DNA from 4 places in the Deinococcus peraridilitoris DSM 19664 genome. Region 4 is predicted to be linked to each of the others. Evidence: riboswitches for the same ligand, from Rfam matches in the RefSeq annotation. Region 4 holds a riboswitch; each other region holds the start of a gene.
The links. Region 4 has a riboswitch for cyclic di-GMP ahead of DEIPE_RS01320 (HD-GYP domain-containing protein). Riboswitches for the same ligand answer to the same signal wherever they lie in the genome.
Positions count from the first base shown of each region.

Region 1: linked by a shared signal. The riboswitch ahead of DEIPE_RS24115 (hypothetical protein) and the one ahead of DEIPE_RS01320 (HD-GYP domain-containing protein) in region 4 are both predicted to bind cyclic di-GMP.
Region 2: linked by a shared signal. The riboswitch ahead of DEIPE_RS08920 (hypothetical protein) and the one ahead of DEIPE_RS01320 (HD-GYP domain-containing protein) in region 4 are both predicted to bind cyclic di-GMP.
Region 3: linked by a shared signal. The riboswitch ahead of DEIPE_RS20595 (hypothetical protein) and the one ahead of DEIPE_RS01320 (HD-GYP domain-containing protein) in region 4 are both predicted to bind cyclic di-GMP.

Region 1 is NC_019793.1:3,108,055-3,111,255, forward strand. It holds gene hisF (imidazole glycerol phosphate synthase subunit HisF) at 1-260, opposite strand, end outside; gene DEIPE_RS15185 (response regulator) at 505-948, shown strand; gene DEIPE_RS15190 (hypothetical protein) at 1,092-1,703, shown strand; cyclic di-GMP riboswitch class II at 1,787-1,870, shown strand; gene DEIPE_RS24115 (hypothetical protein) at 1,889-2,383, shown strand; gene DEIPE_RS15200 (DUF72 domain-containing protein) at 2,538-3,201, shown strand, end outside.
Region 2 is NC_019793.1:1,815,940-1,819,140, forward strand. It holds gene DEIPE_RS08910 (NEW3 domain-containing protein) at 1-568, opposite strand, end outside; gene DEIPE_RS08915 (FimB/Mfa2 family fimbrial subunit) at 570-1,343, opposite strand; gene DEIPE_RS08920 (hypothetical protein) at 1,403-1,888, opposite strand; cyclic di-GMP riboswitch class II at 1,954-2,037, opposite strand; gene pxpB (5-oxoprolinase subunit PxpB) at 2,131-3,201, opposite strand, start outside.
Region 3 is NC_019789.1:388,568-391,768, forward strand. It holds gene DEIPE_RS22770 (S8 family peptidase) at 1-846, opposite strand, end outside; gene DEIPE_RS20595 (hypothetical protein) at 855-1,385, opposite strand; cyclic di-GMP riboswitch class II at 1,463-1,547, opposite strand; gene DEIPE_RS20600 (sensor histidine kinase) at 1,741-2,238, shown strand; gene DEIPE_RS20605 (GGDEF domain-containing protein) at 2,381-3,201, opposite strand, start outside.
Region 4 is NC_019793.1:304,044-307,244, forward strand. It holds gene rnhA (ribonuclease HI) at 214-672, opposite strand; gene DEIPE_RS01315 (hypothetical protein) at 1,002-1,661, shown strand; cyclic di-GMP riboswitch class II at 1,930-2,012, shown strand; gene DEIPE_RS01320 (HD-GYP domain-containing protein) at 2,091-2,699, shown strand; gene DEIPE_RS01325 (response regulator) at 2,727-3,158, opposite strand.

The DNA of each region.
Region 1 (3,201 bases), 1.1 Mb from region 4:
ACGGTGGTGACGCCGCCTCCGACGGTGAGGGGCATCATCACTTCTTCGGCGACGCGTGCGGCCACGTCCAGCATCAGCCGACGGCCTTCGTGAGTGGCGGTGATGTCGTAGAACACCAGCTCGTCGGCACGTTGCTCCTCGTAGGCGCGGGCCAGTGTCAGGGGATCGCCTGCGTCCCGGTGATCCTCGAAAAAGCGGACGTTTTTTACCACCCGCCCGTTTTGCACGTCAAGACACGGAATGATGCGTTTGGTCAACACGCGGTCAGTGTACCGCCCGGCCTGACTCCACCGTGGATACCGCAGACGCCTGCCTAGAACATTCGGGGCGGCCACGCCTGCCAAAACGAAGCCACCGTCCACCGTCGCCACCGCCGTGTCGACTCCACCGCGCGTCGCTCGTTTGAGGAGCCTTGCCGCGTATTCCTCCGGTAGACTGTAAGCCCATCCGGCGCCAGCACACGCCTGGTGCGGCACTTGCGACGGAAAGAAAGCGAGGAATGTCATGCATGCCAAACGCATTTTGTTGGTCGACGACAATCCTCACGACGTGGAGCTGGCACTAGCTGCTTTCGAGGAAGGCCAGCTGGGTCACGATGTGGCCGTCGCGGCAAGCGGTGTGGAAGCACTCGACTACCTACGCGCCACCGGCAGATTTGCCGGACGCCCCGCAGGACAGCCCACCGTGGTGCTGCTCGACCTGAAAATGCCACACATGGACGGCCTGGCCGTCCTCAAGGCCATCAAGAATGACCCACGGCTCAGCCACATTCCGGTGGTCATGCTCTCGACGTCCCGCGAGGACAGCGACATTGCCAACTGCTACCGACAGGGCGCCAGCGCTTACGTGGTCAAACCCGTGGATTTCACCCAGTTCATCGATGCCGTGCGCACCATCGGGGTGTTCTGGGCCCTGCTCAACGAGCACCCTCACCTGCGCGTCCGCTGAGGACGCCGCAGGGTAAGCGCATCTCGAGGCGTAAGGGAACGCAGCGGGGCGGGCAGCCGTAGTGCATCCTGTGGCGGGCCAACTGGTGTCGACTGACCAATAGCGGTTCTGGCGACGCGGCATGCTAACAGTAAGGAGAAGCCATGACCGCTCTAGTCTTGTTTCGCGCACCCCGGCAACCCGGCGAGCTGTGGCGTCGACGGCGCAATGGCGCCCTGATTCAGTTCGTTTCCCGTGACGCTGAGGGCCGCTTCGTGTTCGACAACCTCACCGAACGGCACTACCGACGTACCAGTGAAACGGTGCAGGAGCTGCGCGAGGGAGACTTCGCCGCCGATTACCTGGCCGATTCCCTGCATGACGCCTTTGCACAGGGCCTGCTCATTGCTGCGGCTCCAGACACCCCGAAAGCAGCAAAGGACGCCCTGCTCAGTTTGGCCGTCGCAGCCGCACACGTTTACAACGCACACGGAAAAACCTCCAGTGCCCCCGAGTGGACGGCGCTGGCGCAAGCGCTGGAAGCGAGCTTGCCCTGGACCCTGGGCGAGGAGGCCCCCGCAAAAGGTACGGGCGACACCCTGCAGAGCGTCGCGCGAGAGCTGGTGGAAGGCCTGCGGCCGCTGTACGAAGCCTACGTTGCTCCCGGCAGGTCGACGCCGCAGGTCGAGAAACGCCCGGAGAGACGCTCCGTCGATCCACAGGCTCTCGGCGACATGGCACGGCTGCTCAGTGAATTGTTACGTCAGCGCAAATAAACCACGGCAAGGTCTGTCCAATCAACTCCGAAGTCCGGGAAGTGACTTCCCTTATAATCCTCATCATTCATCCGGCTTCTGCCTCGGTGAAGAGATGCATTGAACCTCGCCCTGTATTCGGGCACCTTGGGCGGGGGGAGCAAGTGGTGCGACCGGCTTTTCGTCCAATCTTTCTGGGAGGCAGCATGAAGCGGAACCTGCTCGAAACCCTCAACGCCCCGATTACCGGAGAGGACGTCAAGCGAGTCCTGGCCACCCCCGTCTTTGTCCGCAAGGACGGCGGGGCGGCGTCAGGTCCGGCCGGGAGCCGGCTGCTCGTCCGCGAGCACATGCAAGGGCCACAGTTGACCTCGTTTGCGCTGCGAGAACTGGGAGCCACCGTCACGCTCCTGCGCCTGACCTTCGAACAACCTGTAGAGCTGATCGAAATGCTGGAGCCCGGCGAAGGATCCACCTTCACTGCCCGCCTGTGGAACGCCGACGGATGGCCGGTGGAAGTGCAACTCCACCTCGAGCGTTTTCCAGAACGTGGGCCCCTCGTACTCAAAGACATCGTCGGACGCGATGTGCACTTCACGCTCATTGCCAGAAGCACCCGAGCCTGCCTGGAGCTGACACTCCAGGTCGTCCGGCTTCCACTGCAAGGCGATGAAGAGACCTCGCTGCCGCCATTGAACTGAGGGTTGTCTGTCCACGGTATGGGAAAGAAACCGTGCGGATCGGAAAGACGGTACGCGATGAAAACGGTGCCGGGCTGCCGGTGCCCGAGCCTATAAGGTGAGCCGGAAATCCCTTTTGGGCGTAGGCTGTCCATCCTTGGGATTACACTGGCTCATGCGCATTTACATGGGCACCGGCGGCTACGCGAACGACGAATGGCTCGCGCCGTCGGAAATCGACACAGACCACTTGTCGCAAGGGTGGCTTTACCCGGCAGGCACCAAAAAGCCCGATTTTCTGAGCGTCTACGCTCAACACTTCAACGCTGTCGAGCTCAACTCCAGCTTCTACGGAATTCCGGGCCTCAAGGCCTTCGAGGGCATGGCCCGCCGCTCCGCGGGGCGAACCCGCTTTGCCGTCAAGCTGCACCAGGTCTTCACGCACGCCCGGAAGCCGGAAACGGCCGATTTCGACCGGATGCTGCAAAGCCCCGAGCCGCTGCGCGAAGCTGGACTGATGGGCCCCTACCTGGCGCAGTTTCCCTACTCTTTTCACCGCACTGCCGAGAACCGCAAGTACCTGCTGGACCTGGCCGAGCGCTTCGCGGGCCGCGAACTGGCAGTGGAGCTGCGTCACGCGTCGTGGGACAAACCTGAAGTGCGCGAGGGCATGGGTGAATTCGGTCTGATCTGGGTGAGCCCCGACTACCCACCCGTGGGCGGGATGCCCGAGCCGCGCGTCTACGCGACCTCGGAAGTCGGATACCTGCGGCTGCACGGACGCAACAAGAGCACCTGGTGGGAAGGTGGCAGCGCCGCCGAACGCCACGATTACCTGT
Region 2 (3,201 bases), 1.5 Mb from region 4:
CAAAGTGCGCTGGCACGGATCCGGAGACCCGCACATCCTGGATTTCGCCGGGGGCAAGAGTCAGGGTGGCCGGGGTCACGCGTGGCTGACCCTGGCCGGCAGCACTAAGAGCCACCTGGGCAGGCGCGTTGCCGTCATTGCGGACCTGGAAGGTTGCCTCAGCCTGTCCGTTTGTGGCACTCGCGGACAGTGCTCGCACGTGCAGGGCGTCACGTTGTGGGACGCGCACGCCCATTTCAGTCCGGACGTTATTCACGCTCACCATCACGGTGTGCGTGCCGGCGGGAGTACTGCGGGGGACACGGACGACGACCATTTCTACCCTCGCTTCACCTGGCGCCAACGTGAGGGTGCCGGGTGAAACGAGTACCACCCAGCCTGCGGGCAGGCCGAGTTGGAGTTGCACGTCACGCGACTCCGGACCCTCGTTGCTCAGATGAACCGCGAGCGTGGCCGTTTGACGTTCGGTGACCTCGACGACGCCACCTCTCAGCTGAAGCTGCGCGCTGGCATTGGGCAGCAACCCCAGCGTGAGTGCCAGTACAAGCGCTGCCCGCCGGACAAGCACGTTATCTCACCTCGACCTGGTAACGCGCTCCAAAAGCGTGATCCTGGGCCTCGTCGTCGGCTATGACTACCAGGGTGTACTTGCCATTCGGGAGATCCAGGGCGAAAGTGTCACGCAAGGACGTGCCTGGGTACAGGCGACGGTAACGGCTTGTGACGGTCGCGGCGAGCTTACCTTTGTCATCGAAGGCTTCGAGGGTAAGCTTCCGGACGATCCAGCGTTCGCTTTCGGCGTGCGTGTCGACACTGAAGGCAAGCTTTCCCTGTTCGTCACGCAGCAGTTGTGGGTTGTTGAACCGCACTTTCGTGTCCCCACCGGGCAGGTCAGCGACGACCTGCACCATGAAGCTGATACGGTTGCGGACCGTGAGGCCGCTCCCCGTCGCGGGTGGCAATTCCGGCGTGACGTGAATGGCACTCCAGTACGTCCCGATGGCGTTCGCGGGTGCGGTCAGGGTGTAATGGACGACCATCTTGGATTTTGCTGGGAGCGTGACTTCGTGGGTGTCGAGGGCAATCCACTTGGAGTTGGAACGAGGGAGGGTGCCAGCAGGATCATGACTAGTCGTACCGTCTGCCTGGAAGTGGTAGTCGGTGAGCGAAATGGTCGCGCGGGCTGGAGCTTCGGAAGGATTGGAGAGTGTGAGCGTGCCCTTGTAGACGCCACCGGGCGCGAGCGTCGTGTGATGGGTGAGTGCACCTTCCAGGCGAACTTCCGCGAGGGCAGTAGCATTTAGGGTGAGCGCTGCGAGGGCGAACAAGGCTTTGTTCATCATGGGCACCTTCGTGAAAAGCGCGTCTGACCCAGAGGCCAGACGCGCCTTTATCGCTTGATTTACTCGTCGGCGAGGGTGTAGGTGACGGTGACGTCTCCGCCAATGAAGCCTTTGGTGGCCGTAAAGCTGTAGGTAAGGGCTGCAGCGTCTTGGGTGATGAACTGGGTAATTCCGGTAACGAGGGCCGCTTCAGCTCCCAGCGTCTGGGTGGAGCCGACGCCGTTAGGGTCGCCAAGGGCGGCGGTAGGGGTGAACGCAACACTGCCGGTTACGTTGGTGGGCACGCCCGTAGCCTTGACGAGAACTTTGCGGGTAGTGACGCCAATCTTGTCCTCAGCGTGTGTGCTGTAAGCGAGCGTGGCATTGGCGTTAGCGAATGCCTTCCCAAGTTCCGTGATAGAGATTGTTACTGGTCCAGCCACCACAATCGTGTCTTTGATGTCGTTGGTCAGGGTGACGGTGTTGGTGGCAGGGCCCGCGCCAGCAAAGGCGGTGGTAGCGGCGCCGAGGGCAAGGGCAGCAAGAACAACTTTAAGGTTACGCATGTAAATACCTCTTTTTAGGCACCCAATCGTGGGTGTAAAGGGTTCACCTCTCTGAATAGAGGGAACAGACGAAAAGCCGGTCGCACCACTCGCTCCCCCCGTCCCAGGTGCCCGATTAAAGGGCGGGGTTCTTCGCGTCTCCTCGTCAGAGGCTTTCTCTGAACGAAGTACCTGTAATATACGCGAGGTTTCTCACAGAACTCTTACAAGAATATTCCGCATGTTGGTTCTAGACTTCGTCATCAATTCGGCAGTACGCGAAACCGCACCCGGCCGCCCGGCCGGAGCTGCGACGCCCGTGTAAAGTCGCCGGGATGCAGCAGGGCCGGCTTGTCATAGCCACCCAGCGTTCCCCGATCGTGCAGCAGCAGAATCGGCGTGCCGCCCGGCGTGACCTGCACCGCCCCGATGGGCACGGCTTCCGACAGGATCTCCCCTCCCGGTACCGGCGTTCCCTCGAACTGCACCCCGGTGCGGTCGGCCGTTTTGACGGTGAAGGTGCCGCTCGCCAGGGCGCGCAGAGCGGCGGGCGAGGCCTGCGGGCCGGGCAGCAGGCGCAGCACTTCGGGGTCACGCGCCGGGAAGTACGGCGTGAACGAGAACCCGGCCTGCACCGGGCGAGGCGCGGCCACGCCCAGCACGTCCCCCCGGCGCAGGGGTCGCCCCACCAGGCCGCGTAGATCGACCGAGGCGCTGCCCAGAAACGAGCGCGATTCGAACCCGCCCGCCACCGCGAGGTAGCCACGAACACCGAACGGCGCACCCGCGAAGCGCAGGGTGTCGCCTTCCCGCACGGTGAAGGTGGTGAAGGGCGCCACGGGCCGGTCGTTCAGCAGCGGCGTCATTCCGTACCCGGCGAAGACGGCGCTGCCCGTTCGCAGGGCCCGCAGAACCGGACCCTGCACGTTCAGTTCCAGCAGCGGCGTGTGCGCGTCGTTGCCCACCAGCCGGTTCGCGAGGCGCGCCAGGGCGGGGGCCTGCGCGCCCGTGCGGCTCAGGCCGAAGCGCCCCACCATCCGGCGGCCCATGTCGACCATCAGGTCGAGCAGACCGGGCGCGGCAACCTCAAAGAGCGGGAGCTGCGGCGATGCGGGCAGCAGCTCCAGCGCGGGCGGCTCGGGCGGAATGTCGCCGCCCGATTCCTGAAAGCGCACCTCGTCACCGCTTTCCAGCAGAAAGGGTTCCGGGCGGTGCGGGTCATACAGGCTCACCAGGGTGTGCCCCAGCAGGTTCCAGCCACCCGGTGACGCCAGCGGGTAGATGCCGGTCTGCGCGTTGGCCATCGCCACCGAGTGGGCGGGCACCCGCGCGCG
Region 3 (3,201 bases), on a different replicon from region 4:
GCTCCAGCTCACGGCGTTTCCAGCTTGATCGACTGCACCGACGCTGAGCGACATCCGACCAGCGGCATCCGGGTTCCCCATATGCCAGGCGGGTGATTGTGGCTTGGACTCGCCTGCGTTCCCACTCGCGCCGAGCACAATCACGCCTTGTTCGGTCGCACTGACGATGGCGTCACGCACACCGCCCGTCGAGGTGCTGGTCCCGAGGCTCAGATTGATGACCCGCGCGCCTTGCGCGGCCGCGTCACGAATGGCTTGCGCGACGGCCTTGTCAAGGCCACTCCCATCCGGGGAGAGGACACGCATGGGCAGGATCGTCGCGGCTGGCGCGACTTGACGGATGAGGCCGGCGACGGCGCTACCATGACCATAAGCCAGGTCGTGGTCTCCCCCCTCCTCACGCGCACCCTGGCGATTGTTTATGTAGTCATGGCCAGGAAGGAGGGCGCCTTTGAGCATGGGATGCTCGAAGTCCACGCCCGTGTCGATGACCGCGACAATCACCCCTTGCCCCATCTTGGACGCGAGGTCCTGAATGCGGTCAAGTCCGATGAGCTTGAAGGCAGCGCTGTTTTCCGGGGCCGGTTGAAAGGTGCCGTCAGCCCACCAACGCGAACCGTCCGCCCACCAACGGGTGCCGTCGGCCCACCAGCGCGAGCCGTCCGCCCACCAGCGCGAGCCGTCGGCCCACCATCGGGAACCGTCCGCGATGAATACCCGAGTATCGCCCAACGCGACGCTTTGAATCTGAATGGGGGTTGAAGGAGAACCAGCCGGGAAGCCAGCGTATTGTCCGCATGCGGCGAGGCTGAGGAACAGGGGAATGAGTACGGCGCGGTTGCGCATGAAGCTCCTTAGTCAGCCGCGTGCTTGACAGCGGCCGTGCTGGTGTAGGTAGCGATGTGCTCGAGGATGGAGGTGAAGTTATCTGCCTTGAAGGAGAACGTTCGTGCATGGGCAGGCGAACCTTCCGGAGCAATCTGTACGCGGAAGTGGTCATCCTGGCGCAGGATGCGGGTCATACTGCCGCTGTGCTCGATGGTATTCCAGGTGGTTTGAAATGCAGGGCAGCAACTCATCAGCTTCCTGAACAGCCACCGGTCGTAAATACTCAGTTCGCCGTTATGACCGACCGGCATGATGAATGTGACGGCCCATCCGCCCAGCGCGGCGTTGCGGTACTGGGTGGAGATATGCTCCGCCTTGCTGCGCGCGTCATGCATGATCCAATCAAGTGTCTGCGTCAAGGTGTTGTGGTCCTCGAACTGCCACTTTTCTTCATCGCTTTCAATGCTGATGCTGCTCGTGGTGAGGGCGCCCGTCCGTTCGATCGTGACCGTCAGCGGAATGCCCTGGTCGTTGTCCGTGCGGGTAATTCGTTGCACGGTGCCTCCTGTTGACTCTGGCAAAGGCCGCTTCCAGGGAAGACGGCAGCGGTGCTCTCCGGGGTAAGGCGGAAAGCGTGACTAATAGCCGGTCGCACCACTGGCTCCACGCGTCCCAGGTGCCCGTGTACAGGACGACGCTTCAAAGCTTCTATCAGTCAGAGAGTCACTCTGTCCTGATGACTTCAGCATAACAAACCGTGATTTCGTTGTAAATGTGAGATGGAAGTTAGAAGACTGGACGGTCCGAGCCTGTGGGCTTCCTGAGGTGCACCTGTTGTTCCTCTACGGGGTTCAGAACTCCGAGAATAACCGGCAGTGCTTCAGGAGTTGCTTCCAGGTTCTGACCTTGCACATGCGAGGGGCGAGCAAACTGGAGGCAAGGAAGGGAAAGCGACGAAGAACCTGGACTGTCGACGTCGACGAAGCCGTTGTGCTGGCCGTTCTGCGGAGCGAAGTCAGCGTTGCCCAAGCCGCACGGCGGCGTGGCGTCAGCGAGCGCCTCCCGGTGGTGAAGGGTGACCCGCTGCTGTGGTGTCAGTCGTTCGAAAATCTGCTGTCCAACGCGGTGAAGTACACCTCGAAACGAGAAATCGCTTGTATCGGGATTCAGGCAGAAGTGAAGGGTGAAAGCGTCGTTTTTTCGGTGACGGATAACGGTGCGGGCTTCGATCCGCGCTTTCAGAAACGGCTTTTTGATGTGTTTCAACGCTTGCATCGCAAGGATCAGTTCCGGGGAGCCGGGGTGGGACTCGCAACGGTACGGCGGATGGTGGAGCGTCATCATGGCCGCATCTGGGCAGAAGGGCGCCTGGGTGAGCGGGCCACGTTTTACCTGCAACTCCCCAGATAACGCCTCGCAGCACATCCTCTGCCGGACAGCAGGTCATTCAGCCTGACCTGTCCGAAAGAGAAGAACGGGAGTCTGCAGGTCTGCTTTTCTACTTGGTGCCCAGCAGTAAGCTCGCGACCCCATACTTTGCCGTCCTTGAGCCTCAGCGGCAATCCTGGATGACGAAGCGGTTCTTGCCTTGATGCTTGGCGTCGTACATCGCCCGGTCGGCACTCGAGAGCACTTCCACGGCGCTCACGCCTTTTGATGGCACCACAAAACCCAGGCTCGCTCCAACCCGCACCTGCAGTCCTTTGAGGCTGAAGGGTCGTTCAAGCGCCTGCAACGCCCGCTTCGCGACGGCTTCCACCACCGAGCAGTCCTCCAGTTCCCGTAACAGCAGCACGAATTCGTCTCCCGCCAGGCGAGCGACCAGGTCTCCCTTGCGCACACTTTCGCGTAAGCGGATGGCCACATGACGCAGTAATTCATCCCCCGCTTCATGGCCCAACGAGTCGTTGACGCGCTTGAAGTCATCCAGGTCAGCGAATCCCACCGCGAATGGCGAAGAAGCAGAGTGTTGGATGGCGAGCTGCAACGCCTCCAGGAACGACGCGCGGCTCCCGAGTCCGGTGAGGTCATCCGTCTGGATTTTCTTCTCCAGGGCCCGCTGGAGGCGCACCCGGTCCGTCACGTCAGTCTGTACACCCACGAAGTGCGTCACACGCCCCTGCTCGTCATGGATTGGGGCCAGGTTGAGGGCATTCCAGAAAGGCGTGCCGTCCCGGCGGTAATTCAGAATCACGACGTCCAGGGAAAGGCCAGCACACAGCGCCTCACGCATTTGTGTACGCGTGTACGCGTCCGTACCGGGGCCTTGCAGGAAGCGGCAGTTGCGTCCCAGGATTTCACTGGCCGGGTAGCCGGTGAGCGTTTCGAAAGCCGGGTTGCAGTAGAGGATGGGAAAGTCACCGTCCGCCTGGG
Region 4 (3,201 bases):
GTGGCAAAGTGCAGGAAGCGCAGCCCGGCTGAGCAGCGCGCCGTCTTCCGGGCAGGCCAGGGACGTGGGCAACCCGGACATGGGCAAAACGGGTCCGAAACGCATGAAAGCGTTTGCGTCGTTTTGCAGTTCGGTACTGGACACACTGGCTCACCGCACTGACGGCGCGCCAAAAGCACCGGTGGATCGGGTGATCAATCCCTGGCCCACGCTTCAGGATCGGGCAAGCTTTTTTCGTTCGGCCACGGCGAGCTGGTCGACACGTTCATTCTCGCCATGCCCGGCGTGGCCACGTACCCACACAAACGTCAGGCTGTGACGCCGCGCCTCATCTATCAGGGCTTCCCACAGGTCCTGATTCTTGACGCTGTCCTTGCCAGCGGTTTTCCAGCCATTGCGCTGCCACTTGAGGATCCAGCCGTCTGTGAACGCTTTGCGCAGATACTGACTGTCGGTCACCACGCGCACGTTGCAGGGCCGCTTGAGCGCCCGCAAGCCTTCCAGCAGTGCGGTCAGCTCCATCCGGTTGTTGGTGGTCTCGCGTTGCGCTCCTGACAGTATCAGCTCTTTTCCCCGGTAGTTGAGAATCACGGCCCAGCCGCCCAGGCCCGCCTGGGTATCACACGCCCCATCACCGTAGAGATCGACCTCTTCACCCATGACTGGTTCCATCGGCTGAATGCATCCTTTGAGCGGCAGCTGATCTCGTACACTGGATGGCCGGGCTTGTTTCGGACGGTAAGATTGGGACATGTTTACCTCGCTCGCGACACTGTAGAGCATCAAGACCACGGTCGCAGTTGTGGTAGCACTTCGGGCGTGCCGCTGTCTGCCTCACCGTTGACTTCAAGCACGCCCTGAACGGGTTTTTGGTGAGAAATTACCCGTGAGTTTCGGGCCAAGGGAAGACAAAGGGAACCTTAGCACTCGGTGGCTACCCGGCACATGATGAGGATTTTTTGTGCAGCGATGATGAAGTCACTTCAGGACAGGTGACCAACATGAAACGACTTGCCTTCATCCCCAGCGTCCTCGCCCTCACCCTCGTCGCCTGCGGCACCACCTCGCCAAGCACCGCACAAAGCGCCACCGCCAGCGGCACCACCACTTCACAGACGAGCAGCCAGCCTGCCAGCAACGCCGGGCAGGCGGAGCAGAAAACCGGGCAGCAGGCTGAGCAGAAGGCCGAGCAGCCCACGCCAAAGGACGCGAAGGAAGTCAAAAAACCTGCAGACAAGGCGCCACTTGCGAAATCGAGGTTGGACGGTGTGACGGGCACCTGGACCTACAAGTTCGAGAACACCGATTACACGTTCCCGTTCGAAGGACGCATCCAGTGGAAGAAACCGGTCACCAAAAACGCCGTCACCACGCTCGTCGGTACGCGCTTTGTGTGCAACGGTTCCACCACCTGCCGGGAAAATGGCAGTGTCACCCTCATTGATGACGGCAAGTCGCTGCGTGTCGAGATGATCGAGGAATCGGAACTCTGCCCACCTTACCCTTCAGATGACTGCGAGCGCGTCACCGGTATGTGGATGGAAGGTCAAGCCGAGTCGTCGAACGCCACTGCGGGCATGACCAGCATCAAGGGAACTGGAAATCTGTATACCCGCCATCCGCAGATTGAAGTGCCGTTCGAACTGCGCAGCGCCAAATAAAACAATCATATAAAGAACGATTTTCCCGAAAGACCCGGTCACTCCTGACCGGGTCTTTCGGGTTGCGGAGATCACACCTGGTTCATCAGGCCAGTGGAGCGTTCGGAGTCTTCCTGTGGTCTGGTTCACTCCATGGGAACACGCGCCCATTTTGAGAATGAAGATGCCGTCCCCGCATAAAGTGACGCAAGGCAGTACCTTGCAATACTCCCTGCCCCCGCAAAAAGTTGGCTTGTAAGAGCCTTGTTGGAAACGGTTCGGTACTCTGATGTCATCCGGGGCTGTGAATCACGCGGTGCAACCGGGCACCTGCCGCGTGAGGAGCCAGTGGTGCGACCGATCGGACGGGCAGCAAAGCGCTGCAACGATTGGAGAGCCCACTTGAAGGATTCGCTTCACAGTCATCCCACTTCTGGGATGTGCCTTTCGATGTCGGCCAAGAGCGGCTTTTCAGACGAGCTCGACCGGGCGCTGAACGGGTTGATTCGCCAGCTCTGGGCCCACGACCCTGACACTGCCCAGCATGCCAGCGCGGTCACAGCGCTCGGTCAGGCAGTCGGCCGGCACTTGGACCTGGCACCCGGTGACGCCGAGGCCCTGGAATTGGGGGCCCAACTGCACGACATCGGCAAACTGCTGATTCCGGAAGAGGTGCTGCGCAAGCGGGAGCCCCTCTCGGAGCTGGAATGGCAGGTCATGCGCGCCCACTGCGAATACGGCCACCGGTTGGCTTCCTCTCTGCCGCAGGTTCCGGCGGGGGTGCTCGAGGTCGTGCTCTTTCACCACGAGCGCTGGAACGGTACGGGTTATCCTGTTGGCCGGCGCGGCCGGGACACTCCATTTCTTGCCCGAGTTCTGGCGGTGTGCGACGTCTATGACGCCCTCACCGGCGAGCGGGCATACAAGCTTCCCTGGACCAGCGCGCGGACGCTCGCGTACCTGCGCGAGAACGCAGCCATCCTGTTTGATCCCACCGCCGTCGAAGCGCTGGAGTCTCTGTGCCGCGAGCGCGAACACGCTCTGTTCAAAGCCGAGTGACGCCGGCCGTACCAGAGAACTGCCGTTTCAGTGGCCGTCGAGCCAGCGGGCCTTAAGAGATTCGATCAGGGTCACGAACATGCCAAAATCGTTTGGCTTGACCAGATAATCGTCGGCGCCCAAGGCGGCGCAGGCCTCGCGATCTGCTGGTGCATTCGAAGTTGTGAACACCACCATGGGAATATTGCGCAGCGTGGCGTCCTGCTTGACACGCCGCAACACGTCCAGGCCATTCATCCGGGGCATGTGCAGATCGAGCAGGACCAGCCGGGGTGCTTCGTCTGCACGGCCCCGGTACCTGCCCTGTCGGTACAGGTAGTCCAGCGCGTCCTGACCGTCGAATGCGACTGCTGGCTCGCCGACCAGGTCACCCACTTCGAAAGCCGTGCGCGCAAGCTCGACATCGAAGACATTGTCCTCGACGAGCAGGATGCGGGGAATCGGCAGGGTGTCGGTCATAGGGAGACGTGAAATACGCTTCATTCAATCTTAACAAAATCAA